2 regions of the Frigoribacterium sp. ME-P-080 genome follow, and region 2 is predicted to be linked to the other one. Evidence: predicted binding sites of a transcription regulator. Region 2 holds the regulator's gene; the other holds the start of a gene.
The links. The regulator LexA, encoded in region 2, represses DNA repair genes until DNA is damaged. The targets are predictions, from matches to a motif close to TCGAACANNTGTTCGA.
Positions count from the first base shown of each region.

Region 1 (6,069 bases), on a different contig from region 2:
GTCTCGGCGCCGGTGCCCGGTCAACCGTACTGCTCCCGGAGGGCGAGCGCCGTATCGGGGTCAGCGACCGGCGTCGGCCTCGCCGTCCTGCACGGTGTCGTGCGGGGCGGTGTCGCGGGGTGCGCTGTCGTCGTCGACCGGCCCCGTGCTGTCGGTGCCGCCCACCCGGCCGCCGGTGTCGTCGTCGTCGGCCGCGCGCCCCTCCTCGGCGGCGTCGTCCTCGGGGCGGGGCGCGGTGGTGTCGTCGGGGTCGAGCGCGGCGATGATGCGTCCGAGCGAGACGGCGATCGAGACGCCGCCGCTCGTGTCCGTGGTCGGGCGGTCCCGGTGGCGGTCGACGGCGTCCCAGAGGTCGGCGACGCGTCGCCGGGCGTCGGTGAACGCGTCGACGTCGTCGGCCCCGTGGCGTCGGATGACGGTGGCGACGCCGTGCACGGCGTGGGCGACGTCGGGCGCGAGGTCGTCGGGCATGCCGATCTGCCGGCCGATCCGGCGACCGAGGATGCCCGAGACCTCGGCGACGTCCTGCAGGTGGAACGAGACGCGCTCGTACGTGGCGAGATCCGCGTACTCCTGGCCGAGGTCGCGGCGGCGGAGCAACCACCGCGGGTTCATGCGACGGGACTCGTCCGCGTACGCGACGGTCTCGCGGACGCGGCGGAGGGTGCTCGGCAGGACGCCCACGCGACGCTCCCATTCGTCGTCCTCGAGGGGCCAGGGGGTCTCGAACACGCCGGCGACCTCGTCGGCCCGGTCGGCCAGCGAGTCCTTCACCCGGAGGAGGCGCTCCTCGGCTCGCGAGGCGTAGAGCGGCGGCACGAGCACCAGGTTGACCACGACGCCGACGCCGACGCCGACGCCGATCTGCACGATGTAGCCCAGCGAGTAGGCCTCGGCGTTCGCGCCGCCGAGCAGCAGCACGAACAACCCGGCCGTGAGCACCCAGTCGCGACCGGCGCCGAGCCAGCGGATGCCCGCCACGAGCACGCCGACCCCGACGACGAGCGCCACCGCCAACACGCCGGGCCGACCGTCCTGCAGCGAGAAGACCGCCGTGGCGAGGGCGATGCCGACGACCACGCCGACCAGCACCTGGAACCCCTGTCGCAGCGAGCTCTTGATGGTCGGGTACATCGCGATCACGGCGCCGAGCGGCGCGTAGTACGGGTAGTCGGCGGCGACGCCGGGCACCTGCGGCGCGATCCAGTAGGCGAGGGCGGCGGCGAGCGCCGTCTTCACGGCGAGCAGGAGGCGCGGTTGGGCCAGCAGGACGCGGGTCCAGTGGGTCGCGGTGCGGGCGTCGCGACGCAGGGCGGACCGTCGATCGGGCGAGGTGGAGCCTCGATCGGTCGGGGTGGGGCGTCGATCGGACATGCCCCGATGATGACAGGCCGTGGGACCCGAGGGACGGGCCACGGGGTGCGACGGCCGATCGGAGCGACGTACACTGGTCGAACACCTGTTCGAACGACCCGGCCGGGGGTTCAGCAGCCCGAGGTACCGACCATGAGCTTCACCCACCTGCGCGTCGCGTCGGCGTTCAGCGCCCACCACGGCACGGCGCACCCGAAGGCGCTCGTCGACGCCGCCGTCGCGGCGGGTGCCGACGCGGCGGCGATCACCGACCGGGACGGGCTGTACGGGGCGATCCGGCACGTCGGGGCCTGCCGGACGGCGGGCGTCGACCCGATCGTCGGAGTCGAGCTGGGGTGCCGGGACGACCGCGAGGGGTTCGTGGACGGTGGTGCCGACGGCGGCGGGGCCGTCGGCGGGGTCGACCGCATCGTGGTGCTGGCGCACGGGGCGCGGGGCGGCGGGCCGGCGAAGGCGGGGTGGGCGGCGCTGTGCCGGCTGATCAGCGCGTCCCACGGTCGGGCCACCCGCCGCGCCAGCGGCAGCGCCAACAGCGTGGCGACCATCGCCCGGTCCCGGGTGAGGGGCTTCGTCCAGGGCGAGACCGAGCCGGCGGCGACCGTGCTGCTGGGGCCCGACTCCGACGTGGGCCGACTGGTCCAGGCGGGGCGTCACAGCGAGGCCGCGGCGTCGCTCGCCGACTGGGCGGCGACGCTGCCGGGCGGCGTGGTGGTCGAGGTGGTCTGCCACCTGACCGAGCCGGGCGAGAGCCGCAGCATCCGGCACGCCGCCCGCATGCTCGAGTTGGCCGACCACGTCGGGGTGCCGGCCGTGCTCACGAACGCCGTGCGGTACCTCGATCCCGACGAGGCCGTCACGGCCGACGTGCTCGACTCGGCGGGGCACCTGGCCGCCCTCGGCTCGTTCCGGCCCCAACCGAACGCCCAGGCCTACCTCAAGCGCCCCGCCGACATGCGCCGACTGGCCCGTCTGGTGAGCGACGCCTCGTCGATGCCCCGCAGCGTCGGCGACGAGATGCTCGCCGCCACCGAACGCCTGGCCGACCGGTGCCGACTCGACCCCGTCGCCGACCTCGGCTGGGGCCGCCCGAAGGTGCCGGAGCTCAGCGCGATCGGCGTCGAAGGCGACCCCGACCAGGCGCTGTTCCGGCAGGCCCAGGCCGGCGTCACCGAACGCTTCGGCGACGCCGACCGTGCCCTGCGCGACAAGGTCGAGGACCGCATGCGCTACGAACTCGGCATCATCACCGGGTTCGGCTTCGCCGGGTACTTCCTCACCGTGGCCGACGTCTCGGCGCTGATGCGCGACCTGCGGGTGCGCAACGCGGCGCGGGGATCGGGGGCCGGCAGCCTCGTCACCTACCTGCTGCGCATCTCGAACGTCGACCCGATCGAGCACGACCTGCTGTTCGAACGGTTCCTCGGCAACAAGCGCGAGACCCTGCCCGACATCGACATCGACGTCGAGGCGGCGCGGCGGCACGAGGTCTACCGGGCGATCTTCGACCGGTACGGCAGCAACCGGGTCACGCTCATGTCGATGCAGTCCACCTACCGCGGACGCGGGGCGGTGCGCGACGCCGGTCTCGCGCTGGGCCTCGACGACGAGCAGATCGACCTCGTGGCCAAGAACGTCTGGCGGTCGAACGCCCGAGACCTGCGCACGGCGATGGCCGAGAAACCCGAGCTGCGCGAGATCGCCGAGCTCGCCCGGAGCAACGACCAGATCGACCTGCTCGTCGACCTCAGCGAACGGCTCGACCGTCTGCCCCGGCACATCTCGATGCACCCGTGCGGGGTCATCCTCGGCGACTCCGACCTGCTCAGCACGACCCCCGTCCAGCCCAGCGGCATCGGCCTGCCGATGAGCCAGTTCGACAAGTACGACATGAACGACGCCGGCCTGCTCAAGCTGGACGTCCTGGGCGTCCGCATGCAGAGCTCGCTCGCCTACGCCCTCGACGAGATCGAACGCGTCAACGGCCCCCGTGCCGCCCTCGCCGGCGCCCTGCCCGTCGACGTGCCCTACGTGAACCGCCAGGGTCGCATCGAGCTCGACGAGATCCCGCACGACGACGAGCCCACCTTCGAGGCGATCCGCACCACCCACACGCTCGGCATGTTCCAGATCGAGAGCCCCGGGCAGCGCGAGCTGATCGGCAAGATGCAGCCCGACCGCTACGAAGACCTCATCGCCGACATCTCGCTGTTCCGGCCCGGCCCGATGAAGGGCAACATGATCGCGCCGTTCCTCGACACCAAGCACGGATTCCAACAGCCCGACTACCTGCACCCGAGCTTCGCGTCGTTCCTCGACGACAGCTACGGGGTGGTCATCTACCACGAGCACGTGCTGCGCATCCTCGAGGCGACCATGCAGGTGTCGCTCGCCGAGGCCGACGAGATCCGACGGCACATGGGCAAGGGCGACGACGACGCGCTCGAGGCCACCTTCCGCGAGCGCACCCGCGGCAACCTCGACCCCGCGACCGGGAGGCGACGCTTCGACGACGCCGCGGTCGACCGGATCTGGGCCGCGCTCAAGGGGTTCGGGTCGTTCGGCTTCTGCAAGGCCCACGGGGCCGCGTTCGCCCTGCCGACCTACCAGAGCGCGTGGTTGAAGACCCACTACCCGGCCGAGTTCCTGGCGGGCGTCCTCACCCACGACCCGGGCATGTACCCGAAGCGGTTGCTGCTGACCGAGGCGCGACGCATGGGCGTCCCCGTGCTGCCGCTCGACGTCAACGCCTCGACCGACGTCTACCGGGTCGAGCGCCTCCGGCCGCCGGCGACCCCGATCGCGCCGACCCGGGTGGGCGACCTCGGTCTGCGGCTGTCGCTGGCCGACGTGCACGGCATCAGCGACGCCGAGTTGGCCCGGGTGGTCGTGAACCGTCCCTACGACTCGATCACCGACTTCTGGCAGCGGGCGACGCCGTCCCGATCGCTCTTCGAGCGCCTGGCGCAGGTCGGGGCGCTCGACTCGGTCGCCGGGCCCGGCCGCACCCGCGGCGACGTCCTGGCGCGGGTGCGGGCGCTCACCGGCCGGTCGTCGCGCCCGAAGGCCACCGACGTCGAGAACCAGCTCGACTTCTCGATCGACGACTCCGACACGGTGCCGACCGGCACGCCCGACGTCGACGCCCGGCAGCGGGTCGCCGACGAGCTCGACATCCTCTCGATGGAGGTCAGCGAACACGTGATCGAGAGCTACCGGCCCATGCTCGACGACCTGGGCGTGGTGCGCGCCGCCGACCTGCGCGACCACTGGAACGGCACGACCGTGCTCGTGGCGGGCATCCGCATCGCGACCCAGACCCCGCCGATGCGCAGCGGCAAACGCGTGGTCTTCATCAGCCTCGACGACGGCAGCGGCTGCTCCGACTCCACGTTCTTCGAGGAGGCCCAGGCCCGCGCCGGCTCGCTGCTGTTCGGCACACAGCTGATGGTGATCCAGGGACGCACGCGTCGCACCGGCGAGCGCGGCATCTCGCTCGAGGCCGAGAACGCGTGGGACCTCAAGGCGATGTGGCGCGACTGGAACGCGGCCCGCGCCTCCTCGTCCTTGGCCGTCGGCAACTCCTGACCCGTGTCGTCACCACGGCGGCCAGGGCCGCCGCTCGTCCGCGCACGTCGCAGCAGCCAGGAATTGCCGACACCCCGTGCGTAGGGTGGCGACATGAGCGATCAGCAGGTCAAGGGCAGCTACGTCGAACCGGGTCAGGAGTACACCCGCGACACCAACTACATCGAGGACCGCATCACGCGCGATGCCGTCGACGGGTGGCCGGTCGAGGCCGGTCGCTACCGCCTGGTCGCCGCCCGGGCCTGCCCCTGGGCGAACCGCAGCGTCATCTCGCGACGCCTGCTCGGACTGGAGGACGCGATCTCGCTCGGCCTGCCCGGCCCCACGCACGACGCCCGCAGCTGGACCTTCGACCTCGACCCCGACGGTCGCGACCCCGTCCTCGGCATCGAACGCCTCCAAGAGGCGTTCTTCGCCCGCACGCCCGACTACCCGCGCGGCATCACCGTGCCGGCGATCGTCGACGTGCCGAGCGGCAAGGTCGTCACGAACGACTTCCCCCAGATCACCCTCGACTTCGCGACCGAGTGGACCGCCCACCACCGTGAGGGTGCCCCCGACCTCTACCCCGAGGCCCTCCGCGGCGAGATCGACGAGGTGAACGCCGTGGTCTTCCACGACGTCAACAACGGGGTCTACCGCGCCGGTTTCGCCGGGTCGCAGAAGAGCTACGAGCGGGCCTACCGCACCCTCTTCGAGCGGCTCGACTGGTTGTCCGAGCGACTGGCCGGTCAGCGCTACCTCGTGGGCGACACCATCACCGAGGCCGACATCCGGCTGTTCACCACGCTCGCCCGGTTCGACGCCGTCTACCACGGGCACTTCAAGTGCAACCGGAACAAGCTCAGCGAGATGCCGGTGCTCTGGGCCTACGCCCGCGACCTGTTCCAGACCCCTGGGTTCGGCGACACGATCGACTTCGACCAGATCAAGGCGCACTACTACGTCGTGCATTCCGACATCAACCCGACGGGCATCGTCCCGGTCGGTCCGGACGCCTCGGGATGGCTCACCGACCACGGGCGCGAGCAGCTCGGTGGCCGCCCCTTCGGCGACGGCACTCCCCCGGCACCGCCCCGCGCCGGCGAAGAGGTGCCGACGCTCGTCGGG
Region 1 is NZ_JARVRR010000004.1:575,345-581,413, forward strand. It holds gene QRN23_RS11250 (FUSC family protein) at 61-1,374, opposite strand; gene QRN23_RS11255 (DNA polymerase III subunit alpha) at 1,507-4,959, shown strand; gene QRN23_RS11260 (glutathione S-transferase family protein) at 5,053-6,069, shown strand, end outside.
Region 1: a site for LexA is predicted at 1,452-1,467, ahead of QRN23_RS11255 (DNA polymerase III subunit alpha). Genes of this name have one in related genera too.

Region 2 (6,069 bases):
TCGTCGAGGCTCGAGATGCCCCCCGAGGCGATCACCGGACGATCGGTGTGCTCCATCACCTGACGCAACAGGTCGACGTTGGGACCCTGGAGCGTGCCGTCCTTCGTCACGTCGGTCACGACGTAGCGCGCACAGCCGGCCTCTTCGAGCCGCGCGAGGACGGTCCAGAGATCGCCGCCCTCTTCGGTCCAACCCCGCGCCGCCAGCGTGGTACCCCGGACGTCGAGCCCGACGGCCACCGCCTCGCCGTACTCGGCGATGACGTGGGCGGCCCATTCGGGGTTCTCGAGGGCCGCGGTACCGAGGTTGATGCGCTTCACACCGGTGCTCAACGCGTCCTCGAGGGACTTGTCGTCGCGGATGCCACCGCTGAGCTCGACGTTGACGCCCTTGACCTGCTTGATGACCCTCTTGATGACGGCGCGGTTGTCTCCGCGCCCGAAGGCGGCGTCGAGGTCGACCAGGTGCAGCCATTCGGCGCCCTGGCTCGCCCAGTCGTCGGCTGCCGAGACCGGGTCGCCGTAGTTCGTCTCGCTGCCGGCCTCACCCTGGGTCAGGCGCACGGCCTGACCGCCCGCCACGTCGACGGCGGGGAACAGGGTCAGGGCGGGGGTGGTGCAGAACTCGCTCATGTCGTCTCTCTCACGGCGCCGGGCACCGCAGGGTCAGGAGGCGCGATCGGGTCGGTCGCGCCGGGGTCAGAGGGTGCCGAGCCAGTTCGAGAGCAGCCGGATGCCCGGCCGGCCCGACTTCTCGGGGTGGAACTGCGTCGCCCAGAGCGGGCCGTTCTCGACGGCGGCGACGAAGCGGCCGCCGTGGTCGGCCCACGTGACGTGCGGTTCGGTGAAGGGTCGGATCACGTCGAGGGACCACTCTTGTGCGGCGAACGAGTGGACGAAGTAGAACCGCTCGTCGGCCACCCCGTCGAAGAGCACGCTGCCCTCGGGAACGTCGACGGTGTTCCAGCCCATGTGCGGCAGGACGTCGGCCTTCAGTTCGTCGACCACGCCGGGCCACGCCCCGAGGCCACCGGTGCTGTTGCCGCGTTCGACGCCGCCCTCGAAGAAGACCTGCATGCCGACGCAGATGCCCATGACCGGACGCCCGCCGGCCAACCGTCGGTCGATCAGCTCGCCACCGCGGACGGACTCGAGCTGGCTCATGACGGCTGCGAACGCACCGACGCCGGGGACGAAGAGGCCGTCGGCCGCCTGCACCCGGGCGCGATCGGACGTCAGCTCGACGTCGGCACCCGCCAACTCGAGGGCCTTGACGGCCGAGTGGACGTTGCCGCTGCCGTAGTCGAGGACGACGACGGAGGGACGCGCGCCGGTCACAGGGCGCCCTTCGTCGACGGGATGCCACTGACGCGCGGGTCGGGCTGGACCGCCTGGCGGAGCGCCCGGGCGAACGCCTTGAACTCGGCCTCGGCGATGTGGTGCGGATCACGCCCGCCCAGCACGCGGACGTGCACGGTGATGCCGGCGTGGAAGGTGATCGCCTCGAAGACGTGCCGGACCATCGAGCCGGTGAAGTGCCCGCCGATGAGGTGGTACTCGAACCCCTCCGGCTCGCCCGTGTGCACGAGGTACGGGCGCCCCGACACGTCGACGACCGCCTGCACGAGGGCCTCGTCGAGCGGGACCAGCGCGTCACCGTAGCGAGAGATGCCCGACTTGTCGCCGAGCGCCTGCTTCAGCGCGGTGCCGAACGTGATGCCGATGTCTTCGACGGTGTGGTGGACGTCGATGTGCGTGTCGCCCTTCGCGGTGACCTCGAGGTCGATCAGGGAGTGCTTCGACAACGCCGTCAGGAGGTGGTCGAAGAACGGCACCGACGAGTCGATCGTCGATCGGCCCGAACCGTCGAGGTCGAGGGCGAGGGCGATGCTGGACTCGCTCGTCTCGCGCGAGAGGGAAGCGGTACGGGCGGCGCGGGTCGTCTCGGTCACGAAGAGAGCCTAATGTCGCGGAGCGCCTCGAGGAACGCGGTGGTCTCGGCCTCGGTGCCCGCGCTGACCCTCAGGTGGTTCGGGATGCCCAGGTTGCGGACGATGACGCCCCGCTCGAGCAGGCGCTCGAAGACGTCGGTCGGGTCGTCGACCCCGCCGAAGAGGACGAAGTTCGACCAGGTGGGCCATGGCTCGTACCCGAGCTCGGTCAGCTCGTGCACGATGCGATCACGCTGGGCCTTGATGTCGTCGACCATGGCGAGCATCTCGCTCGCGTGCGAGAGCGCTGCGACGGCCGCCGCCTGCGTCAGGGACGAGAGGTGGTACGGGAGGCGCACGAGACGCAGTGCGTCGGCCACGGCCGGGTGCGCGGCCAGGTAGCCGACCCGGGCACCGGCGAACGCGAACGCCTTGCTCATCGTGCGGGACACGACCAGTCGTTCGCGGCCGGCCAGGAGGGTCAGTGCCGTCGGCTGGTCGGCCGGCATGAACTCGGCATAGGCCTCGTCGACGAAGACGATGCCGTCCGTCGCGTCGTAGGCAGCCTCGATCGTGGCGAGATCGAGAGGGGTGCCCGTGGGGTTGTTCGGTCCGCAGAAGAAGACGATGTCGGGACGGGTGCGCTCGATCTCGGAGACCGCGGTCTCGGGCGAGATGCGGAACCCCTCGTCACGACGACCCTCGATCCACCGGCTGCCGGTGCCCGTGGCGATGATCGAGTGCATCGAATACGTGGGGGGGAACCCCAGGACGGATCGGCCCGGGCCTCCGAAGGCCTGGAGGAGCTGCTGAATGACCTCGTTGGAGCCGTTCGCCGCCCAGATGTTGTCGCGGGTCAGGTCGTGACCGAGGTAAGCCGCCAGCGAGTCGCGCAGCGTCGTGAACTCACGATCGGGGTACCTGTTGACGTCGAGGACCGCCCGGGCCACCGACTCGACGATGTCGCGAGCGACGTCCTCGGGGATGGGATGCGTGTTCTCGTTGACGTTGAGAGCGACCGGGACCTTCTTCTGGGGAGCGCCGTAGGGCGCCAGCCCCCGGAGGTCGTCACGGATGGGCAGGTCGTCGAGACTGAAGGACACCCCACCATCGTACGGGCGGGCCGACGGTGTGTCGGGTCGGTCGCCACCGAACGAACACGATGTCAGTGGGCCGGACCACCCACCTCGTCGGCGGCGGCAGTTCAGCGAGCGTACTGAGCGGGGACGGCGAGGCTCTGCCCGGCGGAGACCTCGGCGCTCGGCAGGTTGTTGAGCGAGACAAGGTCGGCGATGACGTCGCGAGGATCGGCGTCGGGGTCGATCTCCGAGGCGACCTGCCAGAGCGTCTCGCCACCGTCGACGGTCACGTGCTGGAAGTCCGCGCGACCCGTCGTGTCGGACGCGACGGCGCCGCCACCGTTGAGGACGAGCGCACCCGCCACGACGACGAGCGGGACCGCGACGAGCGCGGCGACGACCGCGCGGCCCCGCCGGGTGATGCGCAGACGCGTGCGCACGACTCGGGTCGAGTCGACGGGGGACACAACTGCTGATGCTGAGGTGACGCTCATGAGGTGGTCCTTTCACCGTGGAAGACAGGGGACGAGTTCGTGCCCGGCACTCGGCCGGGAATGCCAGGCACGAAGACGTGTTCCGAACATACATTCGATTGCCGAGGCTTTCAACCCCCGCGACAGGTATCACCGGACGGAATCGCTGTGGATCGGGAGGCGATAACGCGACACACTCGAACATGTGTTTTGTCGACACCGCCCGATCGGATACGGTTTCGATCGGTGGTAAGAGTCAAACAGGGACCACCGACATCGACGGCAGGAGACCCATGAGCGACCCGAAGCGCACCCCGCAGGCGGCCACCGACGCCCCCCGTCAGCTCGATCCGGGTGTCCTCCCCCGCAAGGAGTTGACGGCGAAGCAGGAGTCGATCCTCGCCGCGATCACCGAGAGCATCGGACACCGCGGGTATCCCCCGAGCATGCGCGAGATCGGCGACGCCGTCGGCCTCAAGTCCCTGTCGAGCGTCACGCACCAGCTGAACCAGCTCGAACTCGCCGGCAAGATCCGCCGCGACCCGAACCGACCCCGAGCCCTCGAGGTCCTCGTGGACGCGACGGCGCCGGCGGCGGCCCCGGCCACCGTCTTCACGACGAGTGACGACGGCGACACGGCTCACGTCCCCATGGTCGGACGGATCGCCGCCGGCATCCCCATCACGGCCGAGCAGCAGATCGAGGACGTGATGCCCCTGCCGCGTCAACTCGTCGGCAAGGGCGAACTGTTCATGTTGCGGGTGGTCGGCGACTCGATGATCGACGCGGCGATCTGCGACGGGGACTGGGTCGTCGTGAGGCAGCAGCAGGACGCCGAGAACGGCGACATCGTCGCGGCCATGCTCGACGACGAAGCGACCGTCAAGGTGTTCCGCCAGAGAGACGGCCACACCTGGCTGCTTCCCCGGAACAGCGCGTTCGAACCCATCGTCGGCGACCATGCGCAGATCGTCGGCAAGGTCGTCGCCGTGTTGCGCTCCGTCTGATCCTCTCTCGGCGGTGGCGACCCGCCCCGCGCACGACGAAGCGCCGACCACCACAGGTGGTCGGCGCTTCGTCGTTCGAGGACGTGGGGCTCGGCGTCAGCGCCCCACGCCCACGGGAGCCACGTAGGGCGTGAGCCCGGCGACGTCACTCGGGTAGACACGGGCGTGGACCCGGGTGCCCTCTTCTTCGTAGTCCGTGCTGACGATGCGGCCCGAGTCGTGGAGGTGGGAGACGACGTCGCCGCGGTCGTACGGCACCAACAGGTCGAGCTCGATCTCGGGTTCGGGCAGGACGGCTGCGATGCGGGCCAGCAGCTCGTCGATGCCCTCACCCGTCCGTGCCGAGACGAAGACCGCCGTCGGCTCGAGCCCGAGCAGGACGAGACGCTGGTCGTCGTCGACGAGGTCGCTCTTGTTGTAGACGACGATCTCGGCGATGTCGCGACCGTCGACCTCGGCGATGACGTCTCGGACGGTGGCGAGCTGGGCGGCGGGGTCGGGGTGCGACCCGTCGACGACGTGCACGATGACGTCGGACGCCTCGACCTCCTCGAGCGTCGATCGGAATGCCTCGACCAGCTGGTGAGGGAGGTTCCGGACGAATCCGACGGTGTCGGCGTACGTGAAGGGACGACCGTCGGCCGTCACGCTCTTGCGGACCGTCGCGTCCAGGGTCGCGAACAGCGCGTTCTCGACGAGGACGCCCGCGCTCGTCAACCGGTTCAGGAGGCTGGACTTCCCGGCGTTCGTGTATCCGGCGATGGCGACGGTGGGCACCTCGTTGCGGTCACGGTTGGCCCGCTTGGCGTCGCGGGCAGGCTTCATCTCTTTGATCTGCTTGCGGAGCCGGGCCATGCGGGTGTGGATGCGGCGCCGGTCGAGCTCGATCTTGGTCTCACCGGGCCCGCGGCTGCCCATTCCGGCACCCGCGCCTCCGACTTGTCCACCGGCCTGGCGGGACATCGACTCGCCCCAACCGCGGAGACGGGGCAGGAGGTACTCGAGCTGGGCCAGTTCGACCTGCGCCTTGCCCTCCCGGCTCTTGGCGTGCTGGCTGAAGATGTCGAGGATGACCGCCGTACGGTCGATCACCTTGACCTTGACCACGTCCTCGAGGGCGCGTCGCTGGCTGGGGGCCAGTTCGGTGTCGGCGATGACGGTGTCGGCGCCGAGGGCCGCGACCGTTCCCCGCAGTTCTTCGGCCTTGCCCTTGCCCAGGTAGGTGCTCGGGTCCGGGTTCGGCCGTCGCTGCAGCAGTCCGTCGAGCACGACCGCCCCCGCCGTCTCGGCCAGGGCAGCGAGTTCACGGAGGGAGTTCTCGGCGTCCGCCATCGACCCCTGCGAGTAGACGCCGATCAGGACGACGTTCTCGAGGCGCAACTGCCGGTACTCGACCTCGGTGACGTCCTGCAGTTCGGTCGACAGGCCCGCTACGCGGCGGAGGGCCTGGCGGTCGTCGCGCTCGGACTGATCGCCGTCGGAGTCGCCGTCGTGGTGCAACGAGCGGGTCTGGATGGCCTGAGCCGGCGAGAACACGGTGTAGCCGGATGCCCTCTGGGCCGCACGATCGAGCACGCGCG
Region 2 is NZ_JARVRR010000010.1:21,827-27,895, forward strand. It holds gene priA (bifunctional 1-(5-phosphoribosyl)-5-((5-phosphoribosylamino)methylideneamino)imidazole-4-carboxamide isomerase/phosphoribosylanthranilate isomerase PriA) at 1-632, opposite strand, end outside; gene hisH (imidazole glycerol phosphate synthase subunit HisH) at 699-1,337, opposite strand; gene hisB (imidazoleglycerol-phosphate dehydratase HisB) at 1,334-1,951, opposite strand; gene QRN23_RS14280 (histidinol-phosphate transaminase) at 1,948-3,033, opposite strand; gene QRN23_RS14285 (LysM peptidoglycan-binding domain-containing protein) at 3,135-3,503, opposite strand; gene lexA (transcriptional repressor LexA) at 3,776-4,489, shown strand; gene hflX (GTPase HflX) at 4,586-6,069, opposite strand, start outside.